3 regions of the Mycolicibacterium aubagnense genome follow, and region 2 is predicted to be linked to each of the others. Evidence: riboswitches for the same ligand, from Rfam matches in the RefSeq annotation. Region 2 holds a riboswitch; each other region holds the start of a gene.
What was found. A riboswitch is a leader RNA that binds a small molecule or an ion and turns the genes downstream of it on or off. The one in region 2 is predicted to bind cobalamin.

Region 1 (10,539 bases), 950 kb from region 2:
TCCTGGAACGACGCGTTGGCCGGCGCAAGCGTTTCGGTCACCGTCGCGACCGGGATGTTCTGCTTGCGTGCGGCGTCCACCTGGGCCGCGATGTCCGGCGTGCTGTTCTGGGTGTTGTAGACGTACGTCTTGATCGCCTTGGATGCGATCTGCTGATCAACGGTCGCCTTATCCGCCGGGGAGGGATCGGTGCCCTCGCTGATCGCCTTGAGGAAATCCGGCGGGGTAATGAGGTTCAGGCCCAACGCATCTGACAGTGGTGCGAAGATCGATTCGCTGGCCCCGACGGGCGTGCCCGCGTACTTGGCCTTGATCGACGCGATCTGGTTGTGGTAGTTGGCCAGACCCTGGTTCAGAAACTGGTCATGCTGCTGGTCGAAGTAGCCGGCGTCGTTCGGGTCGGCCTTCTTGTAGGCAGCTGTGATGGCATCGACGACCTTGACGACCGAAGCGGGCGAGTACCACTGATGGGGGTTGCCGCCGTCGGCCACCCCGACCACCTGGCCGACGGTCACTTGGGCCCGCTGGGGATTGGGATTGGCGGCCACCAGCTTGTCCGCCCAACTGTCGTAACCGATTCCGTTGTTGATCACCACGGCGGCAGTTGCCACCGCCCGACCGTCGGCGGCCGAGGGCTCGTAATCATGTGGGTCGGTAGCGGGATTCGTGATGAGCGACGTCTCCTGGACATGGTCGCCACCGAGCTGAGCGGCGATACTGCCCCACGCGTTGATCGTCGCCACCACCGCCAACTTGACCGGCGATGCGGTGCTGCTGCCCGCCGAGTTCGAGGTCGAGGTGGCGGGGCTGCTCCCACCACCACAGCCCGACACCATGAGCATCGCCGCCACCGCACCGGCCGCAGCTATGGAAAGACCAAGGTTTCGCGAACCGTGCATGGCTACGCCTCCGATATGTGAAAATGATTGTCATTTGCGATACGCAAGGTAGCACTCGACCTGCCGCATGGGAATCCGTGCGTTCAAACTGACAGCCGACCCCCAGAAAGGGCCACGGCCATAGGGGTGTCGGCGCTGTGCCTGGCGCCGTCACGCAGCTGGCTGTCGTCGTCCGAGGTGACAAGGTAATCTCCGGAGCGCAGCTGGTTTGCCAACAGCGCTTCGGCGTTTGAGGCATCGAATGGCGGGTAATCGCCATGAGAGGGAACCCGGTGAGAATCCGGGACTGTCCCGCAGCGGTATGCAGGAACGACCGCCGTCAACCGCACTGGTTCACCCCGAACTGGGAAGCGACGGCCATTAGGTGCACCCGAGGGTGCGCGCCTGCGAGTCCGAAGACCTGCCAGCTGTGCCGGATGCGCCGCGTCCGGCGGTGCATCGCCTCGTGGAATGGGCTGATCGCCGAGGGCGGTCTCGGCTGCCCTCGATGGATGTCCTTGGGCGGTGCGCACTTCCGTCGCATGTGAAGGACGTCAGTTGTCAACACCATTCACCGCAACCATTCTCGGTGCGCCTCGCATCGGCCCGAACCGGGAGCTGAAGCGGGCCGTCGAACGGTACTGGGCGGGCCGGATAGATCGGGCCGCGCTCGAAGAGATCGCCGCAGGACTGCGTCGCGATGCCCTCTCGGAGCTGACTCGAGCCGGCCTGGATTCCGTTCCCGTCAACACCTTTTCGTACTACGACCAATTCCTCGATACTGCGGCGCTGCTCGGTGCTCTGCCGAACCGGGTGCGCGGCGTTGCCGACGACCTGGACCGCTACTTCGCCGCGGCACGCGGCACCGCGGATATCGCCCCACTGGAGATGACCAAGTGGTTCGACACCAATTACCACTACCTGGTCCCGGAGATCGGTCCCGACACCGCGTTCACGCTGCATCCGGAGAAGGTGCTGTCCGAACTCAAAGAAGCCCGATCGCAAGGGGTTCCGGCCCGCCCGGTAATCATCGGGCCGATCACCTTCCTGGCGCTGAGTAAAGCGGTCGACGGCGCGGGTGCGCCCATCGAGCGCCTCGGTGAGCTGCTGCCGTTGTACACCGATTTGTTGGGCCGGCTGGCCGATGCCGGAGCCGAGTGGGTCCAGGTCGACGAACCGGTGCTGGTCACCGACATCCTCGACAATGGTCCTGAACTGGCCGAGCAGGTCTATACCGCGCTCGCGGGTGCAGCCAAGCGCCCGGCGATCCTGGTGGCGACGTACTTCGGTGAACCGGGCGCCGTCCTGCCGGCGCTGGCCCGTACCCAGATCGAGGGTGTTGCAGTCGATTTCGTCGCCGGTGGGGACCAGTCGATATCGGGCCTGGCGGACAAACTGTTGGTGGCAGGTGTCGTCGATGGTCGCAACATCTGGCGCACCGACCTGCACGCGGCCCTCGCCCGGCTGGATGGGTTGGTCGGAAGTGCTGCGGCGGTCGCGGTTTCGACGTCGTGCTCGACGCTGCATGTGCCGTACTCCCTCGAGTCGGAGACAGAACTGGACGATGCGCTGCGCAGCTGGTTGGCATTCGGTGCCGAGAAGGTCGAAGAGGTCGCGACGTTGGCGACGGCGCTGCGCTCGGGCCGCGACTCGGTTGCCGCTGAGCTGGAGGCGTCCAGCCGGGCAGTCGCATCGCGGGTGCGGGACCCCCGTCTGCACAACGACGAGGTCCGGACCCGGCTGGATGCGGTGCTGGCCGGCGGTCTCGGCCGCGGCCCCGCAGTCGAGCGGCGTAAGGCGCAGGACGCGCGGCTCGATCTGCCGTCGCTGCCGACCACCACCATCGGCTCGTTCCCGCAGACCGTCGAGATCCGCAAGGCGCGAGCCGCACTGGTGGGCGGCGAGATCGACGAGACCGAGTACACCAACCGGATGAAGGCAGAGGTCGAGACCGTCATCCGGTTGCAGGAGGACCTGGGCCTGGACGTGCTGGTGCACGGCGAGCCCGAGCGCAACGACATGGTGCAGTACTTCGCCGAGCAGCTGGACGGCTTCTTCGCCACCAAGAACGGTTGGGTGCAGTCTTATGGCAGTCGTTGCGTGCGCCCGCCGGTCCTGTTCGGCGACGTCACCCGCAGGCAGCCGATGACGGTGGACTGGGCGACGTATGCACAGACGCTGACCGACAAGCCCGTCAAGGGCATGCTCACCGGTCCGGTGACCATCCTGGCCTGGTCGTTCGTCCGCGATGATCAGCCGCTGGCCGACTCTGCCAATCAGGTGGCACTGGCCATCCGCGACGAAACGGTCGATCTGCAGTCCGCGGGTATCGCGATCATCCAGGTCGACGAGCCGGCACTGCGTGAGCTGCTGCCGCTGCGGGACGCCGACAAGGCGGCCTACCTCAAGTGGGCGGTGGATGCGTTTCGTCTCTCCACCTCGGGAGTCAGTGATGCCACCCAGATCCATACCCACCTGTGCTACTCGGAGTTCGGTGAGGTCATCGGTGCCATCGCCGACCTCGATGCCGACGTCACGTCCATCGAAGCGGCGCGTTCGCACATGGAGGTGCTCGACGACCTCAACGGGATCGGGTTCGCGAACAGCGTCGGTCCGGGTGTGTACGACATCCACTCGCCACGCGTTCCGACCGCAGACGAGATGGTGACGTCGTTGCGCCATGCGCTCGGTGCCGTTCCGGCGGAACGGCTGTGGGTCAACCCGGACTGCGGTCTGAAGACCCGTAAGACCGATGAGGTGACCGAGTCGTTGCGGCACATGGTGCAGGCCGCGCGGTTGGTGCGCGCTACGGGGTAGTTCAAACACAGTGCCCCGGAATCTGATTCGGATTCCGGGGCACTGCCGTTTACTGCATGACCAGAAATACATCTCACGGTCGACGCCTTCTGCTTCATAGGCTGGTATCGGAACCTGATCGGAGACGGAGAGATGTCGAGAATTGTGCAGTTCGCCGAATACGGCACGCCCGGGGTCCTGCGAGTGGTCGATGTGCTGCCTCCGGTGCCTGGACCGACTCAGGTGCGTATCGCGGTACGCGCCGCCGGGGTCAACCCGATCGACTGGAAGATCGTCGCCGGCTACATGCGTGAACTGATGCCTCTTGAGCTACCCGCAGGCGTGGGGTCCGACGTGGCTGGTGTCGTTGATGCCGTCGGATCTGAGGTCACCGAATGGGCGGTTGGCGACGAGGTCCTGGGCCGGTCGACGACCGGGTCGTTCGCCGATCATGCGCTGGCAGAATCTGCCGATATCGTCCGCAAGCCCGCCGGTGTCGCCTGGGAGGTGGCGGGCTCGCTGGCGGGCGCCGGGGGCACCGCGTACGCCGTGCTGAAGAAGCTTGACGTCAAGCCAGGTGAGACGCTGCTCATCCATGCGGCAGCGGGTGGAGTGGGCACGTTTGCCGTCCAAATCGCCAAGGCGCAAGGCGTCAATGTCATTGGTACGGCGAGCGAATCCAACCACGAATACTTGCGTTCGCTCGGCGCGACGCCGGTCACCTATGGCGACGGTCTGCTCGAAAGGGTCCGGGCCGTCGCGCCCGAGGGCGTCGACGCCGTGCTCGATGCCTCTGGCCGCGGGGAGATTCCGTTGTCGATCGAACTCACGGGCAATCCGGCGCGCGTTCTCACGCTGGTCGCCTTTGACGCGGCCGGCACCGGCATCCAAGTACATGCCGGTGGTGCGGGCAGCGAATTGGGTTCCGCCCTCAGGGAACTCGCCGCACTCGCAGCGCAGGACCGACTCGTCGTCTCGATCAGTCGGACCTATCCACTCACCGAAGCTGCCGCCGCACTGTCCGCGAGCACCACGGGCCATGGTCACGGCAAGCTTGCCGTCGTGCCGTGACCATGGCCTCGGTCAGCTCACCACGACAAGTAGGTCACTACCCTCGACGCTTGCGGTAGGAGCCACCGCGATCCGCTTGACGGTGCCGGCCTTCGGTGAAGTGATCGCGGCCTCCATCTTCATCGCTTCGATGGTTGCCACCGTCTGACCGGCCGCTACGGCGTCCCCGACTGCCACTCCGATGGTGACCACGCCCGCGAAGGGTGCGGCGACATGATCTGGGTTGCCCCGGTCCGCTTTCTCGGCGGCCGGGACGGCGCTGTCGATCAGCCTGTCGCGCACCAGGATCGGGCGCAGCTGACCGTTCAACAGGCACAGTACTGTGCGCATGCCGCGATCGTCGGGTTCGGAGATGGCCTCCAGCCCGATCAGCAGCTCGACACCCTTCTTCAACCTGACCCGGTGCTCCTCGCCGTGGCGCAGCCCGTAGAAGAACTGGTTGGCGCTCAGGCTCGAGGTATCGCCGAATTGCTCCCTGTGCGAGACGAATTCGCGGGTCGGCCCGGGAAAGAGTAGCCGGTTCAGCGCGGCGCGGCGGCGGGGTCCCGGCGCGGCGAGTTCGGCGTAGTCCTCGACGGTGAGTGCGGCACTCGACCTTTGTTGCGCCCGGCCCCGAAGCGCCTTGGTACGCAGCGGCTCCGGCCAGCCACCGGCCGGGTCGCCGAGTTCGCCACGGAAGAAGCCGATCACCGAGTCCGGGATGTCGTAACGATCGGGATCGGCCGCGAACTCCTCGGCACTTATCCCGGCACCGACCAGCGCCAGCGCCAGGTCGCCGACCACCTTGCTCGACGGGGTCACCTTCACCAGCCGGCCCAGGACGTGATCCGCTCCGGCATAAGCGTTCTCGATGTCCTCGAACCGGCCGCCCAGCCCGAGGGCAACGGCCTGGGTGCGGAGGTTGCTGAGCTGACCGCCCGGTATCTCATGGGTGTAGACGCGGCCGGTCGGCGCCGGCAGCCCGGCCTCGAACGGGGCGTACACCCGGCGCAGCGCCTCCCAGTACGGCTCGAGCTCACAGACGTTGGTCAGCGAGAGGCCGGTGTCGTGCTCGGTGTGAGCCGCGGCTGCGACGATGGACGACAGCGCCGGCTGGCTGGTGGTCCCGGCCAGGGGAGCCGCGGCACCGTCGACCGCTGAGGCGCCTGCCTGCCAGGCGGCAAGGTAGGTCGCCAACTGGCCACCCGGGGTGTCGTGGGTATGAACGTGCACCGGCAGATCGAACCGGGACCGCAACGCTGACACCAGGGCTGCCGCGGCAGGTGGCCGCAACAGCCCCGCCATATCCTTGATCGCCAGCACATGCGCGCCGGCGTCGACGATCTGCTCGGCCACCTTGAGCCAGTGATCCAGCGTGTACAGCGTCTCGCTCGGGTCGGTCAGGTCACCGGTGTACGACATGGCCACTTCGGCTACCGCGGAACCGGTTTCGCGTACCGCATCGATGGCTGGGCGCATCGATTCGACGTTGTTGAGCGCGTCGAAGATCCGGAAGATATCGACACCGGTGGCCGTGGCTTCCTGCACGAACGCCGACGTGACCGACACCGGATACGGGGTATAGCCGACGGTGTTGCGTCCGCGTAGCAACATCTGCAGGCAGATGTTGGGCATCGCCTCCCGCAGTGCGGCGAGTCGCTCCCACGGGTCTTCCTTCAGGAAGCGAAGGGCCACGTCGTAAGTCGCGCCACCCCAGCATTCGACGGACAGCAGCTGCGGCATCATGCGGGCGACATATGGGGCCACCTTCACCAGGCCCGACGTCCGCACCCGGGTGGCCAGCAGCGACTGGTGGGCATCGCGGAACGTGGTGTCGGTGACCCACAGTCGCGGCGATTCCAGCAGCGCAGCCGCAAAGCCCGCTGGCCCCAACTCGGTCAGCAGCTGCTTGCTGCCCGCCGGTGCCGGGATGGACAGATCGATGTCCGGCAGCTTGTCGCGCGGATACACCGTTGACCGCCGCACACCGTGCGGCTTGTTGACCGTGACATCGGCGAGGTAGTTGAGGATGCGGGTGCCGCGGTCGCTCGGGGTATGGGCGGTCAGCAGCTGTGGCCGTTGGTCGATGAATGCGGTGGACACGTTGCCCGCAGCGAAGTCCGGGTCGTCCAGAACCGCCTGCAGGAACGGGATGTTCGTCGACACCCCGCGGATGCGGAACTCGGCAAGGGCCCGGCGGGCTCGCGTGACCGCGGTGGCGAAGTCATGGCCCCGGCAGCTGAGCTTGACCAGCATGGAGTCGAAATGCGCACTGATCTCGGCACCGACGTTGGTGCCGCCGTCCAATCGGACTCCGGCGCCGCCGGGACTGCGGTAGGCGGTGATGCGGCCGGTGTCCGGCCGGAACCCGTTGGCGGGATCCTCGGTGGTGATCCGGCATTGCATTGCGGCGCCGCGGATCCGGAGCGTGTCCTGGCTCAGTCCGAGATCGGTCAACGACTCGCCGGAAGCAAGCCGCAACTGGGAAGCCACCAGGTCCACATCGGTGATCTCCTCGGTGACCGTGTGCTCGACCTGAATGCGGGGATTGCACTCGATGAACACGTGGTGCCCGCGCTCGTCGAGAAGGAACTCGATGGTGCCGGCACAGAAGTACCGGATGTGGCGGGCGAATGTCACTGCGTCAGAACAGATACGGGCCCGTAGTTCGTCGGTGAGATTGGGCGCCGGCGCCAGCTCGATCACCTTCTGGTGCCGACGCTGCACACTGCAGTCCCGCTCGAAGAGATGGATCACCTCGCCGGTGCCGTCAGCCAGGATCTGCACCTCGATATGGCGCGGATTGAGGACCGCCTGCTCGAGGTAGACCATCGGGTCACCGAATGCCGATTCCGCTTCCCGTGAAGCCGCTTCGATGGCCTCGGCCAGATCGGCGGGTGCGGCCACCCGTCGCATGCCGCGGCCACCGCCGCCGGAGACCGCCTTGACGAACAGCGGGAATTCCATATCGGCTGCGGCCGTGAGCAGATCGCCGACCGAGGACGATGGGTCGGATGAGGCGAGCACTGGCAGGCCGGCGGCCCGGGCCGCCGCGATGGCACTGGCCTTGTTGCCGGTGAGCTCCAACACGTCGGCGCCGGGGCCGACGAAGGTGATGCCGGCGGCCGCACAGGCCGACGCCAATTCCGGGTTTTCCGAAAGGAATCCGTACCCGGGGTAGACGGCGTCGGAACCGGACAGCTGGGCCACCCGGATGATCTCTTCCACGGACAGGTAGGCCCGGACCGGGTGCCCGGGTTCGCCGATCTGATAGGACTCGTCGGCCTTCAATCGGTGCGGGGAGTTCCGGTCCTCGTGTGCGTACACCGCCACCGTCGCGATGCCCATTTCATAGGCCGCCCGGAAGGCCCGGATCGCGATCTCGCCGCGGTTGGCGACGAGGACTTTGCGGATTGCGCGCTCAGGCAATGGAACGTTGTGGTTGGCCCGAGTATTCGCTCAGGGGACGGATCAATGCGTTCGACGCCGCCTGCTCCATGATGTGTGCCGTCCAGCCGGTGATCCGGGACATCACGAAAAGCGGTGTGAAGACCGGGATGTCGAAGCCCATCAGGTAGTAGGCGGGCCCGGTGGGGAAGTCGAGGTTCGGCTTGATGCCGGTGGCGGCGAACATGTCCCGCTCCAGCACGTGGTAGATGTCCAGCCACTGTTGCCCACCCCGCGCCGCCACCACCCGCTCGAAGGCTGCCTTCATCGTGGGGACCCGTGAGTCGCCGTTCTTGTAGACACGGTGGCCGAAGCCCATCACCTTGTCCTTGCGGGACAGCTTGCCGTGCAACCACTTCGCGGCATTGTCGGCGGAGCCGATCTCCAGCATGTCGTGCATGACGGCTTCGTTCGCACCGCCGTGCAGACAACCTTTGAGGGCTCCGATGGCCGCGGTGACGGCGCTGTAGATGTCCGACTGGGTGGAGGTCACCACGCGGGCGGCAAAGGTCGACGCGTTGAAGCTGTGTTCGGCGTACAGCACCATCGACTGGCTGAACGCCTCGACGATCGCCGGCTCCGGCACGTCGCCGAAACACATGTTCAGGAAGTTCTCCGCGTAGCCCAGGTGGCTGTGCGGTGCGATGGGCGGCAGACCCTGCCGACGCCGGATGTCGGCGGCGACGATGGTCGGCAGGACGGCGAACATCCGCAGCGACTTGGCGTAATTAGCTGTCGCGGTGCTGTTGTCCTCTTCAGGGTCCTCGGCGCCCAGATAGCTGATCGCGGTGCGCACCACGTCCATCGGGTGGCAGCTCTCGGGCAGCTTCGCCAGCAGCGAGTACATCGACCGGTCGACCCGCCGGGATGCGCGTTCGCGCTGGCTGAACATGGCCAGCTCCTGGTCGGACGGCAGCTCGCCGTGCCACAGCAGGTAGGCGACCTGCTCGAAAGAGCACCGCATCGCCAGATCCTGTACCGGGTAACCCCGGTAGGTCAGGCTGTTGGTCTCGGGCACGACCTTGGAGATGGCGGTGGTGTCGACGACGACGCCGGCCAGGCCCTTGTGGATGCGCGGTGTATCCGGTGCGGTGGTGGTCATGCTGTCCCGTCCTGGAGGGTGAAATTGAAGATGTCTGAATCGAATTCGTTGTATTCGGCGTAGCGCAGCAACTCGTAGAGCCGGCTGCGATGCTGCATCTGGTCCAGTAGCCCGGCTTGCGTTCCAGCCGAGTGGATTTCGCGCAAGCCCACCTCGACCGCGTACATCGCCAGGCGCAGCGTGGTGACCGGGTAGATCACCATGTTGTATCCGATGTCGGACAGCTGCTGAGCCGTGACGAGTTCGGACTTGCCGAACTCGGTCATGTTGGCCAGCAATGGCGTATCGACCGCTGCCCGGAAGCGCTCGAATTCACCTGGGGTGGAAAGCGCCTCGGTGAAGATCAGATCGGCGCCGGCGTCCGCATAGGCCTTCGCCCGGTTGATGGCGGAGTCGATGCCCTCGATGCCCGCCGCGTCAGTTCTGGCACAGATGATGAAATTGGGGTCCCGGCGCGCGGCCACCGCCGCGCGCAACCGCTTGATCATCTCGCCCGCGGGTACCACGGCCTTGCCATCCAGGTGGCCGCACCGCTTCGGGTTCACCTGATCCTCGAGGTGGCAGCCGGCCAGGCCGGCATCCTCCAGGATGGTGATGGTGCGGGCGGCGCTCATCGGTTCACCGAAACCGGTGTCGGCGTCGACCAGTGTGGGCAGGTCGGTGGCCGCGGCGATCTGGGCGCTGCGGCCGGCGACCTCGCTGAGGGTGGTCAATCCGATATCGGGCAGGCCGAGGTCGGCCGACAGCACCGCGCCCGAGACGTAGACCCCCTCGAATCCGATCTCCGACACGAGCTTTGCCACCAGCGGTGAGAATGCGCCCGGATAGCGTTGCAGCCGGCCGGAATTCAGTGCGGACCGGAAGTTGACGCGCTTGTCGGCGGCCGAGACCGTCGAGCCCAGCAGGCCGGCGCTCATCGGAAAATTCCGCTCGGGATCGTCGGCGCCTTGTCCAAGACAACCTGCTCGACTCGCAGGTTGAGCGCATCGAGGCTGCCGGGCTTCAGGCCGGCGAGTCCGTCCACGACGTTCAGGAACCGCTCCTGCTCGACCTGGGCGATGACACCGTCGGCGAGCACCGTGAACTTGTTGCGGTACTGCTCACGCCCGAATGGGCGCGCACCCAGTGGGTGGGCGTCCGCCACGGCCAGCTCGTCGACGAGCACTTCGCCGCTCTTGAGCGTCACCACGGCACGAGCGCCGAAGGCCCTCTCGGCCGGGTCATTCGAGTGGTAGCGCCGGGTCCACTCGGGGTCCTCGACGGTGG
Region 2 (10,539 bases):
CCGGCCGAGGTCCAGGCCATCGCCAAGGACCGCGGGCAGCAGATGAAGGACAAGTTCGGCATCACCGTCGACTTCGCGCCCGACGCCGACGTCACCGAAGAAGCTGATGACGAGGTGATCGGAGACCGCTCCTTCGGCTCGGACCCGCAGAAGGTGACCGAGTACGCCGGCGCCTACGCCGCGGGCCTGCGCGAGGCGGGGCTGGTTCCGGTGCTCAAGCACTTCCCCGGTCACGGCCACGGCTCGGGCGACTCGCACACCGGGGGCGTGAAGACGCCGCCGCTGGAGGCGCTGAAGGACAACGACCTGGTGCCGTACCGGACGTTGACGACGCAGCAGCCCGTCGCCGTGATGGTCGGGCACCTGCAGGTGCCCGGCCTGACCCTCGGCGACGACCCGGCCAGCCTCAGCAAGCCGGCCTACGACCTGCTGCGCAGCGGCCAGTACGGCGGCCCGCCGTTCGACGGCGTCGTGTTCACCGACGATCTGACCGGCATGGCTGCCATCAGTCAGCACTTCGGCGTCGCTGACGCGGCGTTGAAGGCGCTCCAAGCCGGCGCGGACGTCGCGCTGTGGATCACCACCGACGGCATCCCGGACGTGCTGGACAAGCTCGAGGCGGCCGCGCAGGCCGGGCAGCTGGACCAGGCGCAGATCGACAAGTCGGTGCTGCGGGTGGCGGCCATGAAAGGGCCGGGCGCGAAATGCGTGAAGTGAGCCTTGTTTTGAATACCCTGATCTGATGGCAGGTGGAACCAAGCGGCTGCCGCGGGCCGTCCGCGAACAGCAGATGCTCGACGCCGCCGTGCAGATGTTCTCGGTGAACGGCTATCACGAGACCTCGATGGACGCGATCGCCGCGCAGGCCGAGATTTCCAAGCCGATGCTGTACCTCTATTACGGCTCGAAGGAAGAGCTGTTCGCCGCGTGCCTGGATCGGGAGCTGACCCGCTTCGTCGACACCGTCCGGGCGGACATCAACTTCGCCCAGAGTCCGCGCGACCTGCTGCGTAACGCGGTGCTGTCGTTCATGACGTACATCGACCGCAACCGGGCGTCCTGGATCGTGCTGTACACCCAGGCCACCAGCTCGCAGGCGTTCGCCCACACGGTGCGCGAGGGCCGTGAGAAGATCATCGACCTGGTTGCCCGGCTGCTGAGTACCGGTACGCGAAACCCGGAGCCGGACAGCGACTTCGAGATGATGGCCGTGGCCCTGGTGGGCGCGGGTGAGGCCATCGCGTCGCGGGTGAGTGCCGGTGACACTGATGTCAACGATGCCACCGAGCTGATGATCAACCTGTTCTGGCGCGGCCTGAAGGGCAAGCGCGCCGAGTCCTGATCCGCGCGCCGAGCGTGAGCTTGTGTTCGAAAAATCTGCCGAACTTCGACCATGAGCTCAGTTTCGAGACGGCTGGTATGGTCCGCTTGAGCCAGTCGAACCCAACGCGGTTGGGTCAGGGAATCCGGTGCGAACCCGGAACTGACGCGCAGCGGTGAGGGGGACAGGCGGAGCAACGGCCACTGGCCCCATGTGGGCTGGGAAGGCGCTCCGGCTGGATGATCCCGAGTCCGAAGACCTGCCGGCTCGGGCTCTCGCGGCCTGGCGGTGCGAGGACCCCCCACGGATGGACTCCGCGACCCGAGTCCCGGATCGGAAGGCGCCGCCGTGTCTCGACGTACCATTGTCCTTGTCTCACTGATTGTTTCGCTGGTCTGCTCATGTGGCGGACCGCGCGCGACCGGAACTCTCAACGCCGGAACGGCCGGCTATCCCGTCACGTTGCAGAACTGCGGACGCACGGTGACGGTGACAGCGCCACCGCGGCGTGCGGTGTCGATCAATCAGCCGGCCAGCGAACTGCTCCTGGCGCTCGGGCTCAGCGACCGCATGGCCGGTACCGCATCCTGGAGCGACGACGTGCGGCCCGACCTCGCCGACGACAACGCCAAAGTGTCTGTGCTGAGCCGAGAATTTCCATCGTTCGAGCGGGTGCTCAAGGAGAAGCCAGACTTCGTCTACGCGACGTTCGACTGGTCGTTCACCGATCAGGGCGTCGCCCCGCGGGATCGGTTCGAGCGCCTCGGGGTGCCGACGTACCAGTCCTCCAGCGAGTGCGGTGGCCAGGACGCGGCGCAGCAGCGCGCGTTGACCCTCGACGACATGTACGCCGAAATCCGCGACCTTGCCGAGGTTTTCGATGTTCCTGAGCGCGGTGAAAAGTTGGTGTCGACATTGCGGACCCGGATGGCGACCGCGACAAACGGCCTCAAAGCCGACGACGTCTCTGTGATGTGGTGGTACGCCGGTACCAGAACTCCATACATCGCGGGCTGCTGCGGTGCGCCCGGGATCGTCACCGCCGCCGTCGGAGCGCGCAACGCGTTCGCCGACAACCGGCAACTGTGGCCCGAGATTTCCTGGGAGGCCATTCTGCAACGCGATCCCGATGTGCTGGTCCTCGCCGATCTCACCCGGGGCAAGGACGGTGACAGCGTCGCCGCCAAGATCAAGTTCCTCGAAACCGACCCCGCGGCCAGCAAATTGAGGGCTGTGCGGGAGCGGCGGTGGATCGTGCTGCCTGCCAGCGCGATGGACCCGTCGCTGCGCAACGTGGATGCCGTCGAGACCTTCGCATCCGGGCTGCGCGCGTTCGGGCTGGGCGGAAAGTCCTGACGGCGGTGCGCACCACCGGGATGGTGATGCTCGGCCTCGCGGTCCTGGCGCTGTCGATCGCGGCGGCGATGATCATCGGGCCCGCCGACCTCGGGTTCGGCGACGTGTATGCCGTCGTCGCGCAACATGTTTGGGGCCGTCCAGCGGATATCACACCGATCGACGACGGCATCGTGTGGGAGCTGCGGTTGCCACGGGCGCTACTGGCTGCCAGCTGCGGTGCGGGCCTGGGTATCTGCGGGGCGATCCTGCAGTCGCTGATGCGCAACCCATTGGCCGACCCGTTCATGCTGGGCATCTCCTCCGGTGCATCCACGGGAGCGGTGCTGGTGGTGGTGGCGGGTATCGGTGGTGCGCTGACGCTGTCGGGCGGTGCTTTCATCGGTGCGGTGATCGCGTTCGTTCTGGTCCTGGCGCTGGCCGCCGTCTCCGGCGGCGGGCAGGACCGCGTACTGCTGGCCGGAGTCGCTGGTACCCAGCTCTTTTCGGCGGCCACGGCGTTGGTGGTGTTCTCTTCCGCCGACGCTCAACAGACCCGCGGAGTGCTGTTCTGGCTGCTCGGCTCGCTGGCCGGGGCCGGCTGGTCTCAGGTGGCGCTGTGCGGTCTCATCTGCGCGGTCTGCCTGGCGATCTGCTGGCTGCATTCAGATGCCTTGGATGCGTTCGCTTTCGGTCGTGACGCGGCCGCCGCGTTGGGTGTCTCGGTGCGGCGGGTCCGGGCCGTCTTGTTGGCGACCACGGCGCTGCTTACGGCCGTGCTGGTGAGTGCGGCCGGCGCAATCGGTTTCGTCGGACTGGTATTGCCGCACGCGGCTCGGATGATCGTCGGGCCGTCCCACCGCCGGCTGCTGCCGGTCACCGCGATCACCGGCGCCATCTTCCTGGTCTGGGTCGACGCGGCGGCCCGCACGGTATTCGCGCCCCAGGAATTGCCGGTCGGCGTGGTGACGGCGCTCGTCGGTGTGCCGATCTTCATGTGGATTCTGGCTCGCCGCAGGAGGTTTCGGTGACGGCCTCGATCGCGGCGGAATCGGTCAGCTGGTCGGCCGGTGGACGGCTCGTCATCGACGGGGTGTCCCTGACGGTGGCCGACGGTGAGACGCTGGGGTTGCTCGGGCCCAACGGCGCCGGCAAGTCCTCATTGTTGCGCCTGCTCGCCGGACTGCGGCATCCCGACGGTGGGGCGGTCCTGCTCACCGGACGTTCACTGGCCGGCCATCGGCGCCGCGCCGTCGCGCAACGCATCGCGGTGGTCGAGCAGCAGGTCGGCACGGAGTTGGACGTGACCGTCGAGCAGATTGTGCGGTTGGGCCGAATTCCGCACCGCGACATCTGGTCTGGCGATACGGAGGCCGACAACCGCGCCGTCGAGCGTGCCCTCGTGTACACCGAGACTGCCGGCATGCGCGACCGGGACTGGCGGACGCTGTCCGGCGGTGAACAGCAGCGGGTACAGATTGCCCGGGCGCTCGCTCAGGAGCCCCGTGAACTGCTGCTGGACGAACCCACCAACCATCTCGACATCCGCCACCAGTTCGAGTTGCTCGCGCTCATCCGTGCGCTGCCGGTGACGGCGGTGGTGACGCTGCACGACCTCACGCTCGCGGCACTGTTCTGCGACCGGCTCGTCGTGCTCGACAAGGGGCGGGTTGTGGCGGCCGGTACCCCCGCCGAAGTGCTTACTGCCGAATTGATTTCGTCGGTCTACGGCGTCGCGGCTCGCGTCGTTCCCGACGGCGCCGGCAATGGCCGCCCGTCGGTCCAACTGCTCCCGCCCGATACCCGCCCAATGTGAAGTAGATCGCGAGAAATCGCTGGATCTTCGCGATCTACTTCACGCTGAGCAGCGCCCTGCACCAGCTCGCGAGTTACAGCGCGGTGACCGTCGCGGTCAGGTGCGGGTAGCCCTTCGACAGATTGCGCAGCGCGAGCTCCCAGCCGTCGCCGTCCTGTGAGACGTACAGCCCGACCTTGGCCGGCAGCAGCACGGGCTTCCCGAACTTGACGGAGTACCGAACGGCGTCCGGAAGCTGGCCCTCGATGTTGGCCAGAACCGCTGCGGCGCTGAACATTCCGTGCGCGATCGCGGTCGGGAAGCCGAACAGCTTGGCGCCGATGGAGCTGGTGTGGATCGGGTTGTGGTCGCCGCCGATGTCGGCGTAGTGCCGAATCTGGCCGGGGCTGATGCTGATGACCGCGTTGGGCGGCGGCAGCTTCGGCTGCTTGACCGGCTCGGGCTTGGGCTCGCCCGACAGGCTGGTCCGCTGCTGGTGCAGAAACGTGGTGACCTGGCTCCACACCAGATCATTGCCGACCTTGATGTCGGTGATGATGTCGACCAGCAGACCCTTGCGGTGCTCGCGCAGGTTCTCCGCGCGCACCGCGACGTCCAGTTTGTCGGTGACCTTGATGGGCCGGTACTGGGTGATGTGGTTCTCGATGTGCACCGAACCCATTGCGGCGAACGGGAAATCGAATCCGGTGACCAGCGACATCATGGTCGGGAACGTCAGCGCGAACGGGTAGGTCAGCGGCACGGTGTCGCCGAACCGCAGCCCGGTCACCGCGGCGTACTCGGCAACATTCTTCGGGTCGATGGTCAGGCCCGACACCGTGACGGTGCGGGCCGGCAGGGTGGAGCCGCGCGACACGAACGGCAGTGCACCTGCCACCGCCCGCGCCATGTTCAAAAGACCGTTTGGTTGTGCCATGGCTAGTGCCTCCTGTTCTTCGCGCAAGCGCTCATCACGCTCCCAGCAGGGCCTGGCCGCAGACCCGGATCGTGTTGCCGGTCACGGCATTCGACGCGGGGCTGGCGAAGTACGCGATCAGCTCGGCGACGTCGACCGGCAGGCCGCCCTGGAACAGCGAGTTGAGCCGACGGCCGACCTCGCGGGTGGCCAGCGGGATGGCGTCGGTCATCTTGGTCTCGATGAAGCCCGGCGCGACGGCGTTGATGGTGACGCCCTTCTCGCCGAATACCGGGGCGAACGCGTCGGTCATGCCGATCATGCCGGCCTTGGTGGCGGCGTAGTTGGTCTGGCCGCGGTTACCGGCGATACCGGCCATCGACGACAGGCCAACGATCCGGCCGCCTTCACCGATGGTGCCGTTCTCCACCAGACCCTGCGCAAGGCGTTGCGGCGCAAGGAGGTTCACGGCGATCACCGAGTCCCAGCGGGCGTCGTCCATGTTGGCGAGCAGCTTGTCGCGGGTGATGCCGGCGTTGTTGACCAGCACATCGGCCTTACCGCCGTTGATGCCCGAATAGTTCTCCGCCAGGTGCGCAACAATTTTTTCGACGGCGTCGTCGGCCGTCACGTCCAGCGCCAGCGCTGTGCCACCGACCGCGGCAGCGGTCTCGGCGAGCGCGTCGGCGGCCTGCGGCACGTCGATGGCGACGACGGCAGCGCCATCGCGCGCGAACACCCGGGCGATCTCGGCGCCGATACCGCGGGCGGCACCGGTCACCAGGGCGACCTTGCCGGCCAGCGGCTTGTCCCAGTCCGCCGGGGCGACGGAGTCGGCGGCACCGACGTAGAACACCTGGCCGTCGACGTAGGCCGACTTGCCCGACAGCAGGAAGCGGACGGTCGACTCGATGCCCGACGCGGCCGGCGAGGCCTTGGCCGACAGGTAGACCAGCCCGATGGTGGCGCCGCGCTGCAGCTCCTTGCCGAGCGACCGGGTGAAGCCTTCGAGGGCGCGCTGGGCGATGCGCTCGTCGATGGTGTCGGTCTCGTCGGGCGTGGTGCCGACGACCACGACGCGGCTGTTGGCGGCCAGGTTGCGCAGCACCGGGGTGAAGAACTTGTGCAGCTCCTTGAGCTGCTCGGGCTTGGTGATGCCGGTGGCGTCGAACAGCAGGCCACCGAACGAGTCGGCCCAGCGGCCGCCGACGTTGTTGCCGACCAGGTCGTAGTCGTCGGCCAGGGCAGCACGCAGCGGCTCGGCGACGCGGCCTTCGCCGCCGATCAGCAGTGGGCCGTTCAGCGCCGGCTCGCCGGCCTTGTAGCGGCGCAGCGGCTGGGGCTGCGGCACGCCGAGCTGTTTGGCCAGGAACGAACCTGGGCCGGAGGTCAGAACTTGGGAGAGGACGTCAGCCATTGCGGACCTTTCTGCGGACGTATGTCGTATAGACGGAACCGTCTTGTCAGAGACGAACTTACTCCAGAGTAAGAACGGTGGGTAATATAGGCACCAAGCAACATCTTGCCTCAGTCAGCCAACGCCAACGAACTGGAGAAAACCGTGGCCGAGACCAACAGCCGCCGCCGGGTAGCAATCCTGGGTGGTAATCGCATTCCCTTCGCACGATCCGACGGTGCGTACGCAAACGCCTCCAACCAGGACATGTTCACCGCGGCCCTGGACGGTCTGATCGACCGCTTCAACCTCAAGGGCGAAAAGCTCGACATGGTGATCGGCGGCGCCGTGCTCAAACACAGCCGTGATTTCAATCTCATGCGCGAGTGTGTGCTGGGCACCTCGCTGTCGCCGTATACGCCGGCGTTCGACCTGCAGCAGGCCTGTGGCACCGGCCTGCAGTCGGCCATCGCGGCTGCTGACGGTATCGCTGCCGGCCGCTACCAGGTGGCCGCGGCCGGTGGTGTGGACACCGCGTCGGACGCACCCATCGCCCTCGGCAACGACCTGCGCCGCGTGCTGCTGAGCCTGCGGCGCGCCAAGTCGAACGTCGACCGGCTCAAGCTCGTCGGCAAGCTGCCGGCCGCCGTCGGCGTCGAGATCCCGGTCAACAGCGAGGCCCGCACCGGCCTGTCGATGGGCGAGCACGCCGCCCAGACCGCCAAGGAGATGGGCGTCAAGCGCACCGATCAGGACGCCCTGGCCGCTGCCAGCCACCAGAACATGGCCGCTGCCTACGACCGCGGCTTCTTCGATGACCTGGTCAGCCCCTTCCTGGGCCTGTACCGCGACAACAATCTGCGCGCCGACTCCTCGACCGAGAAGCTGGCCAAGCTCAAGCCGGTCTTCGGGGTCAAGCTGGGTGACGCCACCATGACCGCCGGCAACTCGACCCCGCTGACCGACGGCGCGTCGGTGGCGCTGCTGTCCACCGACGAGTGGGCCGCCGAGCGGAACATCCCGGTGCTGGCCTACTTCGTCGACTCCGAAACCGCCGCCGTCGACTACGTCAACGGCCCGGACGGCCTGCTCATGGCTCCGACCTACGCCGTGCCGCGGCTGCTGGCCCGCAACGGCCTGACGCTGCAGGACTTCGACTTCTACGAGATTCACGAGGCGTTCGCCTCCGTGGTGCTGGCCACGCTCGCGGCGTGGGAGTCGCCCGAGTACTGCAAGGGCCGCCTCGGTCTGGACGCCCCGCTCGGGTCTATCGACCGGTCGAAGCTCAACGTCAACGGCTCGTCGCTGGCCGCGGGTCACCCGTTCGCCGCGACCGGCGGCCGCATCGTGGCCCAGCTGGCCAAGCAGCTCGCCGAGAAGAAGGCTGCGAACGGAGGGACCGGAACCTACCGCGGCCTGATCTCCATCTGCGCCGCAGGTGGGCAGGGCGTCACCGCCATCCTGGAGGCGTAGACCAGCGATTTGTGCACGATTTTTCGCGCCGGCCGCGGATTTTCGTGCACAAAACGCTCGGGTGTAACGCTCTAGGAGGCAGCAGCGATACCCCTAGTGCCTCGTGCTTCCGTCTGACCCCCGACCTGACGGAGGCACGGGGCACTCTCATATCGAGGTGCGGCGTCAGGCGATGTGTTCGCGGATGGTCGCCAGGAACGGTTGGGTCAGGGCCAGGAACTCGTCAGGTGCGGACGAGAACGACACATGGCCGGTGTTCAGTACCACGAACTCGGAGCCGGCGATTGCGGCGTTGGCCGCGCGACCGGCCGCCTGCGGGATGGCGACGTCGCGGCGCCCCCAGATGATGAGCGTCGGTGCGGTTATGTGCCTTGCACGCGACCGAAGATCGTGATCGCGCCCGGCGAAACTACGCCACAGCGCGGCTCCTTGCAGCCGTCCCGCGGCCGTGCGCACTTGTGCCTGGGTGTGATCGACGATCTCGTGGTCGAGTGCGGTCCGTGGCTTCATGTACGCCCGGGTGAACAGGGGTGCGAGCGCCTTGAACACGGTTGGCGTGCCCATCGTCCGGCAGAACAGGCGTACCGCGGCATTCATCGGCATGAAACCGCCGGTCTGCACCAGCACCAGCCCGGCCACCTGCTGCGGCCGGTTGATCGCCAGCCGCGCGGCTGCGAAGCCGCCTACTGAGTTGCCGATCAATACCACCTTCGAGGCTCCGAGGTGGTCCACCAGGTCTTCGAGAGCGTCGGCGAACAGTGGCGCACTCAAATTCGCCGGGTCCGCGGCCGGCGGCGAGTCGCCGCAGCCGGGCCAGTCCACGGCGATGACGCGGTGGTCGCGTGCCAGCGTGGGAGCAATGGCATCAAAGTCGTGGTGACTGTGCAACGTGGCGTGCAACAGGATCAGGACCGGGCCGTCACCGCGGTCCTGGTAGGTGAGTGTTCCGGCGCGGGTGTCGACTGTGTGCATGACACGATGCTAGATATTGATCGACCGGTCGGTCAATGAACAATATGAATTCCGTCTATCTGAGGAAAAACAAGTAACATCACGGCTGACCAGTCGGTCAATGGGGACGAATAGGATGTCATGACGACCGGAATATCGCGGGCGGCAGCCAAAGAACGAACCCGTGAGATGCTGTTGGACACCGGCTTCGCCCTGGCTGAGACGACTGGGCTGGACAGCCTGAGCGTCAATGCCATCACCGCAGCGGCCGGGGTGGCCAAGGGGACGTTCTTTCACCACTTCGGTGACCGCACGGCGTACCTGGTGCAGCTGCACCGGCGGTTTCACGATCGGATACTCACCGACGTGCAGCAGGCCGTCGCGGGCCTGCCGTCGGGGCGCGACCGGTTGGCGGCGATATCCACCACTTATCTGGACGCCTGTCTGAACCAGCGTGGCGTGCGAGCGCTCATCCTCGAAGCCCGGGCGCTGGTACCGATCCAAGACGAGATCGCCCGGCGCAATGAGGCGACGGTGACGCTGCTGACCACCGACTTCGTCGCACTGGGCTGGCCGGCCCCGGCTACCGCGGCCCGGCTGTGGATCGGGGCGACCGTCGAGTGCGCGCTGTTCGAACTCGGCCTCGGCCACGCTGATCGGCAGGCCCGTGCCGCGCTCGTCGACTTCGCGACCGCACCGCGGTCGGAAGCCTCGCACTGAGACTCAGTCCTGCTGCAGGACCTCCGCCAACACCGGCACGTGGCTGATGGCGATGTCCTTGGCCGCGGTCGTCAGAGTGACGGGGCCCAGCGCCCGGAGCTTGGCCAATTCGTCGGAGCCAGCCAGCTCCTCGCGGTAGCGGGCGGCGAAGTCGTCGTGCTGGTCCAGATGCGCGTGGTACCACGTGCGCAGTTCGTTCGACGGCGCGACATGCGGCATCCACGTGCCGACCCGTGGGTCTTCCTTGCGAATTCCCCTGGGCCACAACCGGTCCACCGTGACCCGGGGCGGCTGGGCTGGATCAACCGGGTCGTACACCCGAGCAGTGTCGCTCATTTCGGGTCCTTGTGGATGGGTGCCGGAGCAGGTGGCGGGGTGAACAGGCTGCCTCCGACACTGCCACGCAAAGTGCGAACCGCCACCAGTGCCCAGGTCCCCAGCAGGAAGACGTATGCCACGACGGCGGCGACGCGGAACGCGGGCAGGCCGGTATGCGCGGCGAGCTGCGACGTACCGGTGACGAAGGTGCCGACGGGGAACGTCAGGCTCCACCACGTCAGCGCGAACGGCATGCCGCGCCGCATGGTCCGCACGGTCAGCGCGCTGGCCAGGCTGATCCACAGCACCGCGAA
Region 3 (10,539 bases), 930 kb from region 2:
TCTGGCCATGTCGTCGCGCAACCGCTACCTGGACGCCGAACAGCGCGAGCAGGCCGGGGCGTTGTCCGCGGCGCTACTCGCCGGCAAGTACTCCGCGCCGCACGGCGCGGCCGCCGCACTCGATGCGGCCCGGGCGGTCCTCGATGAGGTACCCGCCATCGACGTCGACTATCTGGAGGTCCGGGACCCCTGGCTGGGTCCGGCACCGGCCTCGGGCCCGGCCCGGATGCTGGTGGTGGGCCGGCTCGGCAAGACCAGATTGTTGGACAACATCGCCATCGATATCGGCGCATCCGCAGGGATCGACGGTCACCCCACTGTGGGGTCTGCCGCCGACCAGGACGGGAGCCACGAATTACCTTGGAGGAATTGATGTTTCGCACCATGTTGAAGTCCAAGATTCACCGCGCCACAGTGACGCAGGCGGACCTGCACTACGTCGGCTCGGTGACCATCGACGCCGATCTGATGGACGCCGCAGACATCCTCGAGGGCGAGCAGGTCACCATCGTCGACATCGACAACGGCAACCGGCTGGTCACCTACGCCATCACCGGTGAGCGCGGGACCGGCATCATCGGGATCAACGGTGCCGCAGCGCATCTCATCCACCCGGGTGACCTGGTGATCCTGATCGCCTACGCCACCATGGACGACGCCGAGGCCCGCACGTACCAGCCGAACGTGATCTTCGTCGACGCGCAGAACCGGCAGCTCGACTTCTCGCACGACGCCGCGCACGTCCCGGACGGCGTCGACGGCCTGCTCTCGCCGCGGTAACGCCGGTGCTGCTGGCAATCGATGTCCGCAATACCCACACCGTCGTCGGGTTGATCTCCGGCTCCGGGGATCACGCAAAAGTGGTGCAGAACTGGCGGATTCGCACTGAGTCGGAAGTGACGGCCGACGAGCTCGCGTTGACCATCGACGGACTGATCGGTGACGATGCCGAAAACCTGCTCGGCGCAACCGGTTTGTCGACGGTGCCGTCGGTGCTGCACGAAATCCGGGTGATGCTGGACCAGTACTGGCCGAAGGTGCCGCACGTCCTGATCGAGCCGGGTGTGCGCACCGGCATCCCGCTGCTGGTCGACAACCCCAAAGAGGTCGGGGCCGACCGGATCGTCAATTGCCTTGCGGCGTACCAGAAGTACGGCACGGCGGCCATCGTCGTCGACTTCGGGTCATCGATCTGCGTCGACGTCGTCTCGGCCAAGGGTGAGTTTCTCGGCGGCGCCATCGCTCCGGGTGTCCAGGTGTCCTCGGATGCCGCGGCGGCCCGTTCGGCGGCACTGCGCCGGGTCGAGCTGACCCGGCCCCGGTCGGTGATCGGCAAGAACACCGTCGAGTGCATGCAGGCCGGTGCGGTGTTCGGCTTCGCCGCCCTGGTGGACGGCTTGGTGAACCGGGTACGTGAGGACCTCGAGGACTTGCGCGGTTCCGACGGCCACAACGTGACCGTGGTGGCCACCGGGCACACCGCGCAGTTGGTGCTGCCCGACCTGCGGACCGTGCAGCACTACGACAAGCACCTCACGCTCGACGGCCTGCGCATGGTCTTCGAGCGCAACCAGCGCAACTCGCGCCGCTCCTAGAAGAAGGTCCGCACCAGTTCCACCACCCGGTGGTCGGCGTCCAGCACCGGGATGAGCTGCCACTTGTCGAACACCGTGCAGGGGTGGGAGATCCCGAACTCGAGCCAGTCACCGACATCCAGGCTCCGGTCGGCCGGCGCCAGCCGCAGGTAGGCGTGCTGGTCGTTGAGCTTCTCGACGCGGCTGTCGGGCCGTCCGTAGGGCATGGGCAGGTCCTGGTCGAATGACACGTCCCGGCGGCCCATCCCCACGATGGCGAGGTCGGGTTCGGGCCGGGAGAGCACCTGCGCCCATACGCTCAGCGCGGGTTGCAGGTGGCCGCCTTCGGTGCGGCCCAGCGGCGACGTCCGGGCGTAGAGGCCGTCGTCGTGGGTCAGGTAGCAGCCGCTGCGCACCACGGTGTGCACGGACATGCCGTCGGGCCAGCCGGTCAAGATGTCGGCGACCAGGTCGAAGTAGGTGCTGCCACCGGCGGTCACCAGAATCTCATCGGTCTCGAACAGCGGGCGCAGCCGAATTGCCGCGTCGCGCACGGTGTTCAAATACGCGGTCACCGCAGCGACCGCCGACTCGCCGATCTCATGGCCGGTGGCCGCCTCATATCCGGCGACGCCGACCAGCCGCAGCCGGTCCGAGTCCACCACCGCGCGTGCCACCGCGTCCACGGTCTCGGCGTAGCGGCAGCCCGTGCGGCCACCCGGCTGGCCGACTTCGACGCAGACGTCCACCTGGCGGCGCCGGCCCGTCAGTGCGGATGTCATCAGCTGCACGCCCCGGACCGAGTCCACCCAGCACGTCAGCTCGAAATCGGGATTGGCGTCCAGCTCGGCGGCCAGCCAGCGCAGCCCGGTGACGTCGACAAGTTCGTTGGCCAGGATGATCCGGCGGACCCCGAAGGCCCGGAATACCCGGACCTGGCTGATGGTGGCGGCCGTGACGGCCACCGCACCGGCGCCGAGCTGACGGGCCAGCAGCTGCGGGGACATATGGGTCTTGCCGTGTGGCGCGAGTTGCACGCCCCGCCGTCGGCACCAACGCGCCATGGTGACCATGTTGTGCACCAGCGGCTGCGTGCGCAGCGTGCACACCGGCGACACGGCGCCGTCGTCGAACAGGCTGGGCCGCCGACGGCACACCTGGGCAGGGGTCTGGCCCCACCACGAGGACGGCAGGCCCTTGTATTTCCAGTCGATCGGCTCGTGGTCCAGGGCATCGACGGTGGACTGCTCCAAACTGGTGGCCATGGCCTTCATTTAAGCTGGCATTTCGTGAGCGAAGCCGACAGCCCCGACATTCCCGAGCAGTTCCGCATCCGCCAGGCCAAGCGTGAGCGGCTGCTGGCCGAGGGGCGCGACCCGTATCCGGTCGAGGTGCCGCGCACCCACACCCTCGCCGAGCTGAGGGCGGCCTATCCGGAGCTCGCCGCGGACACCGCCACCGGCGACATCGTCGGCGTGGCCGGCCGTGTTGTGTTCGCCCGGAACTCGGGCAAGCTGTGCTTCGCCACGCTCCAGGAGGGCGACGGCACCCAGCTGCAGGCCATGCTGAGCCTGGACAAGGTGGGACAGGAGTCGCTCGACGCCTGGAAGTCCGACGTGGACCTGGGCGACATCGTCTTCGTCGAGGGCGAGGTCATCAGTTCCCGGCGCGGGGAATTGTCTGTGCTTGCCCAGAACTGGCAAATTGTGTCGAAGGCGCTGCGGCCGCTTCCTGTCGCGCACAAGGAATTGAATGAAGAGACCCGGGTCCGGCAGCGGTACGTCGACCTGATCGTGCGCCCGGAAGCCCGCACTGTCGCCCGGCAGCGTATTGCGGTCGTGCGGGCGTTGCGTTCGGCACTGGAGCGCCGCGGCTTTCTGGAAGTCGAGACTCCGATGCTGCAGACGCTGCCCGGTGGCGCCGCGGCGCGCCCGTTCATCACGCACTCCAACGCGCTCGACGCGGATCTGTACCTGCGCATCGCGCCGGAGTTGTTCCTGAAGCGCTGCCTGGTCGGTGGTTTCGAGAAGGTTTTCGAGCTTAATCGGAACTTTCGCAACGAGGGCGCCGATTCCACGCATTCCCCGGAATTCGCGATGTTGGAGACATATCAGGCCTATGGCACATATGACGATTCCGCCATTGTGACGCGTGAGCTTATTCAGGAGGTCGCAGACGAGGCCATTGGCACTCGAATGGTGCCGCTGCCGGACGGCTCCACCTATGACCTCGATGGTGAATGGGCGACCATCGAAATGTATCCGTCGTTGTCCGAAGCCCTGGGTGAGGAGATCACTCCCGATACTTCTGCCGAGTACCTGTGGAAGGTCGCCGAACGACTCGGTGCCGAGATTCCGCGGGACCGCGGATACGGCCACGGGAAATTGATCGAGGAACTGTGGGAGCACACCGTCGGTGATCGTCTTTGGGCGCCGACCTTCGTCCGGGATTTCCCGGTGGAGACCACGCCGCTGACTCGGGCCCACCGCACTATTCCGGGCGTTACAGAAAAATGGGATCTGTATGTCCGGAAGTTCGAGCTGGCCACGGGATATTCGGAGTTGATCGATCCGGTCATTCAGCGTGAGCGTTTCGAGGCCCAGGCTCGTGCCGCCGCTGCCGGTGACGACGAGGCAATGCGACTTGATGAGGATTTCCTTATCGCATTGGAGTATGCGATGCCGCCGACGACCGGAACGGGAATGGGGCTCGACCGCTTGCTGATGGCATTGACGGGGTTGACGATTAGGGACACGGTTTTGTTCCCGATTGTTCGCCGCCAGGCCGACTGAACGGTGTAGTAACCCGGAACTTGTTGAAGGAATTCCAGACCTATGCCAGCATTGTTCTGGCAGAATCGATTCTGCGGTTTTATCGAGGCAGAAGGGTTAGTGTGGGCCGATGGCAAAGAAAGTGACTGTCACGCTCGTCGATGATTTCGACGGTGAAGGTGCGGCGGATGAGACGGTCGAATTTGCGCTCGACGGGGTGAACTACGAGATCGACCTCACCACCAAGAACGCCGCCAAGCTTCGGAATGATTTGAAGAAATGGGTGGAGGCCGGCCGTCGCGTCGGTGGCCGCCGTCGTGGCCGCGCCAGCGCCGGTGCTTCGGGTCGTGGTCGGGCCTCGATCGACCGTGAGCAGAGTGCCGCCATCCGGGAATGGGCTCGTCGCAACGGCCACAATGTCTCCAGCCGCGGTCGTATTCCGGCCGAGATCATCGACGCGTTCCACGCCGCGACGTAGGTCTCCGGGCAACGCAATTCAGTGTTGCCCCCGGATCTTCTGTTCGCTTTCGGCGTAGCGTCGGCGAGCCGATCCGGGAAACGTTTCATATCCGCTGCGCGTTGGCCTTTTCGCAGCGCTGATCGGCCTTGCGAGTAGGGGATACCGCAGGGCACGCAGGCTCGCCGCCCATTAGAGTGGACGGTAGGCGCACAGCGTCGCGACACGCGAAGTGACGCGGCAGGAGCTGCGGCTACGAGGGAGAGCAGGTAACCACCGATGTTTGAGAGATTCACCGACCGGGCCCGTCGGGTCGTCGTCCTGGCGCAAGAAGAAGCCCGGATGCTCAACCACAATTACATCGGCACCGAGCACATCCTGCTTGGCCTCATTCATGAGGGCGAGGGCGTAGCCGCCAAGTCGCTGGAATCGCTGGGCATCTCGCTCGAGGGTGTGCGGAGCCAGGTCGAAGAGATCATCGGCCAGGGGCAGCAGGCCCCGTCCGGCCACATTCCGTTCACGCCGCGTGCCAAGAAGGTGCTGGAGCTGTCTCTGCGCGAGGCGCTGCAGCTCGGCCACAACTACATCGGCACCGAGCACATTCTGCTCGGCCTGATCCGTGAGGGTGAGGGCGTCGCCGCGCAGGTGCTCGTGAAGCTGGGTGCCGAGCTGACCCGCGTGCGTCAGCAGGTCATCCAGCTGCTGTCGGGCTACCAGGGCAAGGAGACCGCCGAAGCCGGTACCGGTGGCCGCGGTGGCGAGACGGGCAACCCGTCGACGTCGCTCGTGCTCGACCAGTTCGGCCGTAACCTGACCGCCGCCGCCGCCGAGGGCAAGCTCGACCCGGTCATCGGCCGGGAGAAGGAAATCGAGCGGGTCATGCAGGTGCTGAGCCGCCGCACCAAGAACAACCCGGTGCTGATCGGTGAGCCCGGCGTCGGTAAGACCGCCGTCGTCGAGGGCCTGGCCCAGGCCATCGTGCACGGCGAGGTCCCCGAGACGCTCAAGGACAAGCAGCTCTACACGCTCGACCTGGGTTCGCTGGTCGCCGGCAGCCGCTACCGCGGTGACTTCGAAGAGCGCCTGAAGAAGGTGCTCAAGGAGATCAACACCCGCGGCGACATCATCCTGTTCATCGACGAGCTGCACACGCTCGTCGGTGCGGGTGCCGCCGAGGGCGCCATCGACGCGGCGAGCATCCTGAAGCCGAAGCTGGCCCGTGGCGAGCTGCAGACCATCGGTGCGACCACCCTCGACGAGTACCGCAAGTACATCGAGAAGGACGCCGCGCTGGAGCGCCGGTTCCAGCCGGTGCAGGTGGGCGAGCCGACAGTCGAGCACACCATCGAGATCCTCAAGGGTCTGCGCGACCGGTACGAGGCGCACCACCGCGTGTCCATCACCGACGGTGCGCTGGTCGCTGCCGCGACGCTGGCCGACCGGTACATCAACGACCGGTTCCTGCCGGACAAGGCCATCGACCTGATCGACGAGGCCGGCGCCCGCATGCGTATCCGCCGGATGACCGCTCCGCCAGACCTGCGCGAGTTCGACGAGAAGATCGCCGACGCCCGCCGGGAGAAGGAATCGGCCATCGACGCGCAGGACTTCGAGAAGGCAGCCCGGCTGCGCGACTCGGAGAAGACGCTGGTCGCCCAGCGCGCCGAGCGCGAGAAGCAGTGGCGTTCGGGCGATCTCGACGTGGTCGCCGAGGTCGACGACGAGCAGATCGCCGAGGTTCTGGGCAACTGGACCGGCATCCCGGTGTTCAAGCTGACCGAGGCCGAGACCACGCGTCTGCTGCGCATGGAAGACGAACTGCACAAGCGGATCATCGGGCAGGTCGACGCCGTCAAGGCAGTCTCGAAGGCCATCCGGCGTACCCGCGCCGGCCTGAAAGACCCGAAGCGTCCGTCGGGCTCGTTCATCTTCGCCGGCCCGTCCGGCGTCGGTAAGACCGAACTGTCCAAGGCGTTGGCGGAATTCCTGTTCGGCGACGACGACGCGCTCATCCAGATCGACATGGGCGAGTTCCACGACCGCTTCACCGCGTCGCGGCTGTTCGGTGCCCCTCCGGGCTACGTCGGCTACGAAGAGGGCGGCCAGCTCACCGAGAAGGTGCGCCGCAAGCCGTTCAGCGTGGTGCTGTTCGACGAGATCGAGAAGGCCCACCAGGAGATCTACAACAGCCTCCTGCAGGTCCTCGAAGATGGCCGCCTGACCGACGGTCAGGGTCGCACCGTCGACTTCAAGAACACCGTGCTGATCTTCACCTCGAACCTCGGCACCAGCGACATCAGCAAGGCGGTTGGTCTCGGCTTCACCCAGGGTGGCGGCGAGAACAACTACGAGCGGATGAAGCTCAAGGTGCACGACGAGCTGAAGAAGCACTTCCGCCCGGAGTTCCTGAACCGTATCGACGACATCATCGTGTTCCACCAGCTGACGCAGGACGAGATCGTCCAGATGGTGGAACTGATGATCGGTCGGGTCGGCAAGCAGCTCAAGGCCAAGGACATGGCCATGGAGCTGACGCCGAAGGCCAAGGCGCTGTTGGCCCGTCGTGGTTTCGATCCGGTGCTGGGGGCGCGGCCGCTGCGTCGCACCATCCAGCGTGAGATCGAGGATCAGCTGTCGGAGAAGATCCTCTTCGAAGAGGTCGGCCCGGGTCAGTTGGTCACCGTCGACGTCGACAACTGGGACGGCGAGAGCAACAACACCGAGGATGCGGTGTTCACCTTCGCCGGCCGTCGCAAGGAATCGGCCGACTTGGCCGAGGCCGCGGCGACTACTGCTGCCGAATAACGGATCGCGAAAAATACCCTCCCCGAACATCGGGGAGGGTATTTTTCGGTGGGGTGTATGTTGATCCCGGTATGGCGGTGCATGGAAGTCGGTGAGAATCCGGCACGGTTGCGCCACTGTGAACCCCCCCGGGGGTGAGTCAGATCTTTCGCCGTCGTACAGAACCGAACACGTAGGGGCGCATGACCCCATAGGAGGTTTGACCATGACGAGCATTTCGGTTTCTTCCAAGCCGGGTATATCCGCCGAATCCCACCGGGCACTGTCGGCCACGCGGGTGGCGGTGCTGCTCGGGATCACCATCTTCTTGGCGGTGCTGGCGTACTACCTCGTCGGTGTCGACGAGGGCATGATGTCGATGTTCGGCAAGACCGTCGTGGTCCACGAGTGGGTGCATGACTCGCGGCACTTCCTCGGCTTCCCCTGCCACTGATCCAGGGGACTTTTGTGGAAATCCGCGTCATCGGGCGCGGAGCCCTCGCCGGCCTGTTCGCCGGCATCTTGGGGTTCCTGTTCGCCTGGATTTTTGCCGAACCCATCATCGACAAGGCCATCGACTACGAGTCCGGCCGCATGAATGTGCTGTCGACTGTCCACGCGGCCATGGGGCACCCCGTCGAGCCGGACGGGCCGGAGTTGTTCAGCCGATCCATTCAGTCGGGTATCGGCGCGGCCACCGGAATCATCGCTTTCTCGGTCGCGATGGGTGCCTTGGTCGCCGTCGCGTATCTGGTGCTGCACGGCCGGTTCGAGGTCCGGCCGAAGGTGCTGGGCTGGAGCGTCGCAGGTTTCGGCTTTCTCGGCGTATACCTGCTGCCGTTCGTGAAATATCCGTCGAACCCGCCGGCAGTCGGCCACGAGTTCACCATGGAGGCCCGCGGCTTCCTGTACCTGGGCATGGTGTGGGGGTCGTTGACCCTACTGGGGCTCGCGGTGTTCACGGCGCGCAAGCTGTCCCGCAAGGTCGGCTGGGCGCGTTCGGTCGCGATCGCGGTGGTCGGGTTCTTCGTGGTGTACGGCGGGCTGTTGGCGGCGCTGCCGTCGCTGGGTGAGCTGTCGGCCAACATCGAGCACTCCGGCGAGTTCGGCTTCGCGCGCGCCGCAACCGAGACGCCGCAGCCGATCACCAACACGTTCCCCACTCCGGTGACGGTCGACGGCAAGGTCTACGCCCCCGGCCAGCTCGTCTACCCGGGCTTCGACGCCGACCTGTTGTGGAAGTTCCGGTGGTACTCGTTGATCGACCAGGCGTTGATCTGGACGGTCATCGGGCTGGTGTTCGGTGGGCTCGTCGAGCGTTACCTCGGGGGCGGCAGGAAGGCCGCGACGGCACGGGACGTCGCACCCGCCGTCTGACGATTCGGGTCGTTGCGCACTACAGTTCGACGCGTACCGACGGAGAAAGGCTGCAACATGCTGGTTGTCACGACGAATGACTTGCCCGGCTGGGAGATTCAGCGCGTCTGCGGTGAGGTGTTCGGCCTGACCGTGCGCTCCCGGAACGCCTTCGCGCAGATGGGCGCCGGCTTCAAGGCGATGTTCGGCGGGGAGCTGCAGGGCATGACCAAGAACCTGGCAGAGAGCCGCAACGAGGCCATGGGCCGGCTCATCCAGGAATGTCAGGCCCGCGGCGGCAACGCCATCATCGCGATGCGGTTCGACACCACCGAGATCGGCGATGTGTGGACCGAGATCTGCGCGTATGGCACTGCGGTGCAGGCGGTCCCGGTCACCGACGCCGCCCGCTACACCGCGCAGCAACTGGGGTACGGCGGCTGAGCCGACTTTTTGCTCGGGTGCTAGCGGGTCAGATAGGCGTACTCGTCTGCCGGCGCGGCGACCCGATCGAGGGCAGCCACCGCCAGCGTCGGAATACCGTGGTCGGTCGAATCGCCGGTGGTGGTCACCACGCCCCGCACCCGCAACCAGCTCTCGTCGGGCAACGTATCTGCCTGTTTCGCAAGCGCCCCGGTCAGATGGAGCCGGGACAGGCGGGCATCGGCAGCACAACAGGTGATGGTTCCCCGGGCCAAATCCGAGACGTCGTGGTCCCGAAAAATGAAGCCGACGACGGTGATCGTGCGGTTGACCAGCGAACCGGTGCTGTCATAGTCGGCCCGTGCCACGACGTCCGGCAATGACATCTCAGGTGTCACGCCCGACGGCAACGGCGGATAGGCCCGCCGCAGCACATCATTCGACACGACAACGGAAGTCGGCGCTGCCGCACGCGCCGACAGTGCGGGCGGCACCACGAAAGCCAGTACCACGACCGGAAGTACCAGCATCCAGACCACGGTGGACTGGTGGCCGTGTTCGTGGTGATGGTGTTCGTGGTCGTCGATGCCGACGGCCACACGAGACATCCGCCAGTCCCGGGCGATCGCGACAAGGGCGAGCCCCACCAGCAGCACCGCCGACACCGCCAACCATGGATATAGCGACGGTTTGACATACCGGGTGAAGCTGCCGGTGAACGTCACCGTCGCCATGCTGATCCCCACCAGCAGCAACACCGTGTTCTCGACTTCGCGGTTCACCGCACGCCTCCGATCAGTGCTCCACCGACAACACTGGCGCTGGCCACTGCCACGAGAAAGGCCAACGGCGCGAACCGAATTGCGAAACTCCGCCCGAACATGCCCACGTGCATGGCGATCAGCTTGACATCGACGACCGGGCCGACGACCAGAAATACGAGCCTGGGCAACAGCGGCACCATGCTGAGGCTGGAGGCGACGAAAAGCGTCCGCCTCCGAACACAATGCCAGCACAACGGCGAGCAGGGCCATCGTGACGATGCCCAGCGCCAGGTGACCGGCCAGACCCTCGAAAACCCATGGCGGCACCACGACGTGCAGCACCGCGGCAGCGGTGGCGCCGACGGTCAGATACCCAGCGGCGTGCAGGAAATCGTGGCGGGCCGCCTCGG

Region 1: another riboswitch for cobalamin. It lies ahead of metE (5-methyltetrahydropteroyltriglutamate--homocysteine S-methyltransferase); the one in region 2 lies ahead of G6N59_RS18000 (ABC transporter substrate-binding protein).
Region 3: another riboswitch for cobalamin. It lies ahead of G6N59_RS13795 (CbtB domain-containing protein); the one in region 2 lies ahead of G6N59_RS18000 (ABC transporter substrate-binding protein).

The regions. Positions count from the first base shown of each region.
Region 1 is NZ_AP022577.1:2,766,842-2,777,380, reverse strand. It holds gene G6N59_RS13740 (metal ABC transporter solute-binding protein, Zn/Mn family) at 1-899, opposite strand, end outside; cobalamin riboswitch at 1,129-1,321, shown strand; gene metE (5-methyltetrahydropteroyltriglutamate--homocysteine S-methyltransferase) at 1,437-3,695, shown strand; gene G6N59_RS13730 (NADP-dependent oxidoreductase) at 3,828-4,745, shown strand; gene G6N59_RS13725 (pyruvate carboxylase) at 4,758-8,153, opposite strand; gene G6N59_RS13720 (bifunctional 2-methylcitrate synthase/citrate synthase) at 8,146-9,273, opposite strand; gene prpB (methylisocitrate lyase) at 9,270-10,190, opposite strand; gene prpD (2-methylcitrate dehydratase PrpD) at 10,187-10,539, opposite strand, start outside.
Region 2 is NZ_AP022577.1:3,717,862-3,728,400, forward strand. It holds gene G6N59_RS17990 (glycoside hydrolase family 3 N-terminal domain-containing protein) at 1-717, shown strand, start outside; gene G6N59_RS17995 (TetR/AcrR family transcriptional regulator) at 743-1,342, shown strand; cobalamin riboswitch at 1,418-1,602, shown strand; gene G6N59_RS18000 (ABC transporter substrate-binding protein) at 1,670-2,677, shown strand; gene G6N59_RS18005 (FecCD family ABC transporter permease) at 2,698-3,687, shown strand; gene G6N59_RS18010 (ABC transporter ATP-binding protein) at 3,684-4,472, shown strand; gene G6N59_RS18015 (MaoC/PaaZ C-terminal domain-containing protein) at 4,546-5,388, opposite strand; gene G6N59_RS18020 (3-oxoacyl-ACP reductase) at 5,423-6,784, opposite strand; gene G6N59_RS18025 (acetyl-CoA C-acetyltransferase) at 6,929-8,236, shown strand; gene G6N59_RS18030 (alpha/beta fold hydrolase) at 8,402-9,208, opposite strand; gene G6N59_RS18035 (TetR/AcrR family transcriptional regulator) at 9,329-9,907, shown strand; gene G6N59_RS18040 (DUF488 domain-containing protein) at 9,911-10,243, opposite strand; gene G6N59_RS18045 (TDT family transporter) at 10,240-10,539, opposite strand, start outside.
Region 3 is NZ_AP022577.1:2,783,815-2,794,353, reverse strand. It holds gene panC (pantoate--beta-alanine ligase) at 1-373, shown strand, start outside; gene panD (aspartate 1-decarboxylase) at 373-780, shown strand; gene G6N59_RS13820 (type III pantothenate kinase) at 786-1,595, shown strand; gene G6N59_RS13815 (alanine racemase) at 1,592-2,839, opposite strand; gene lysS (lysine--tRNA ligase) at 2,864-4,366, shown strand; gene lsr2 (histone-like nucleoid-structuring protein Lsr2) at 4,476-4,823, shown strand; gene clpC1 (ATP-dependent protease ATP-binding subunit ClpC) at 5,082-7,607, shown strand; adenosylcobalamin (AdoCbl) riboswitch at 7,663-7,810, shown strand; gene G6N59_RS13795 (CbtB domain-containing protein) at 7,813-8,040, shown strand; gene G6N59_RS13790 (CbtA family protein) at 8,055-8,963, shown strand; gene G6N59_RS13785 (YbjQ family protein) at 9,021-9,386, shown strand; gene G6N59_RS13780 (TIGR03943 family putative permease subunit) at 9,407-10,123, opposite strand; partial or broken gene G6N59_RS13775 (permease) at 10,144-10,539, opposite strand, start outside.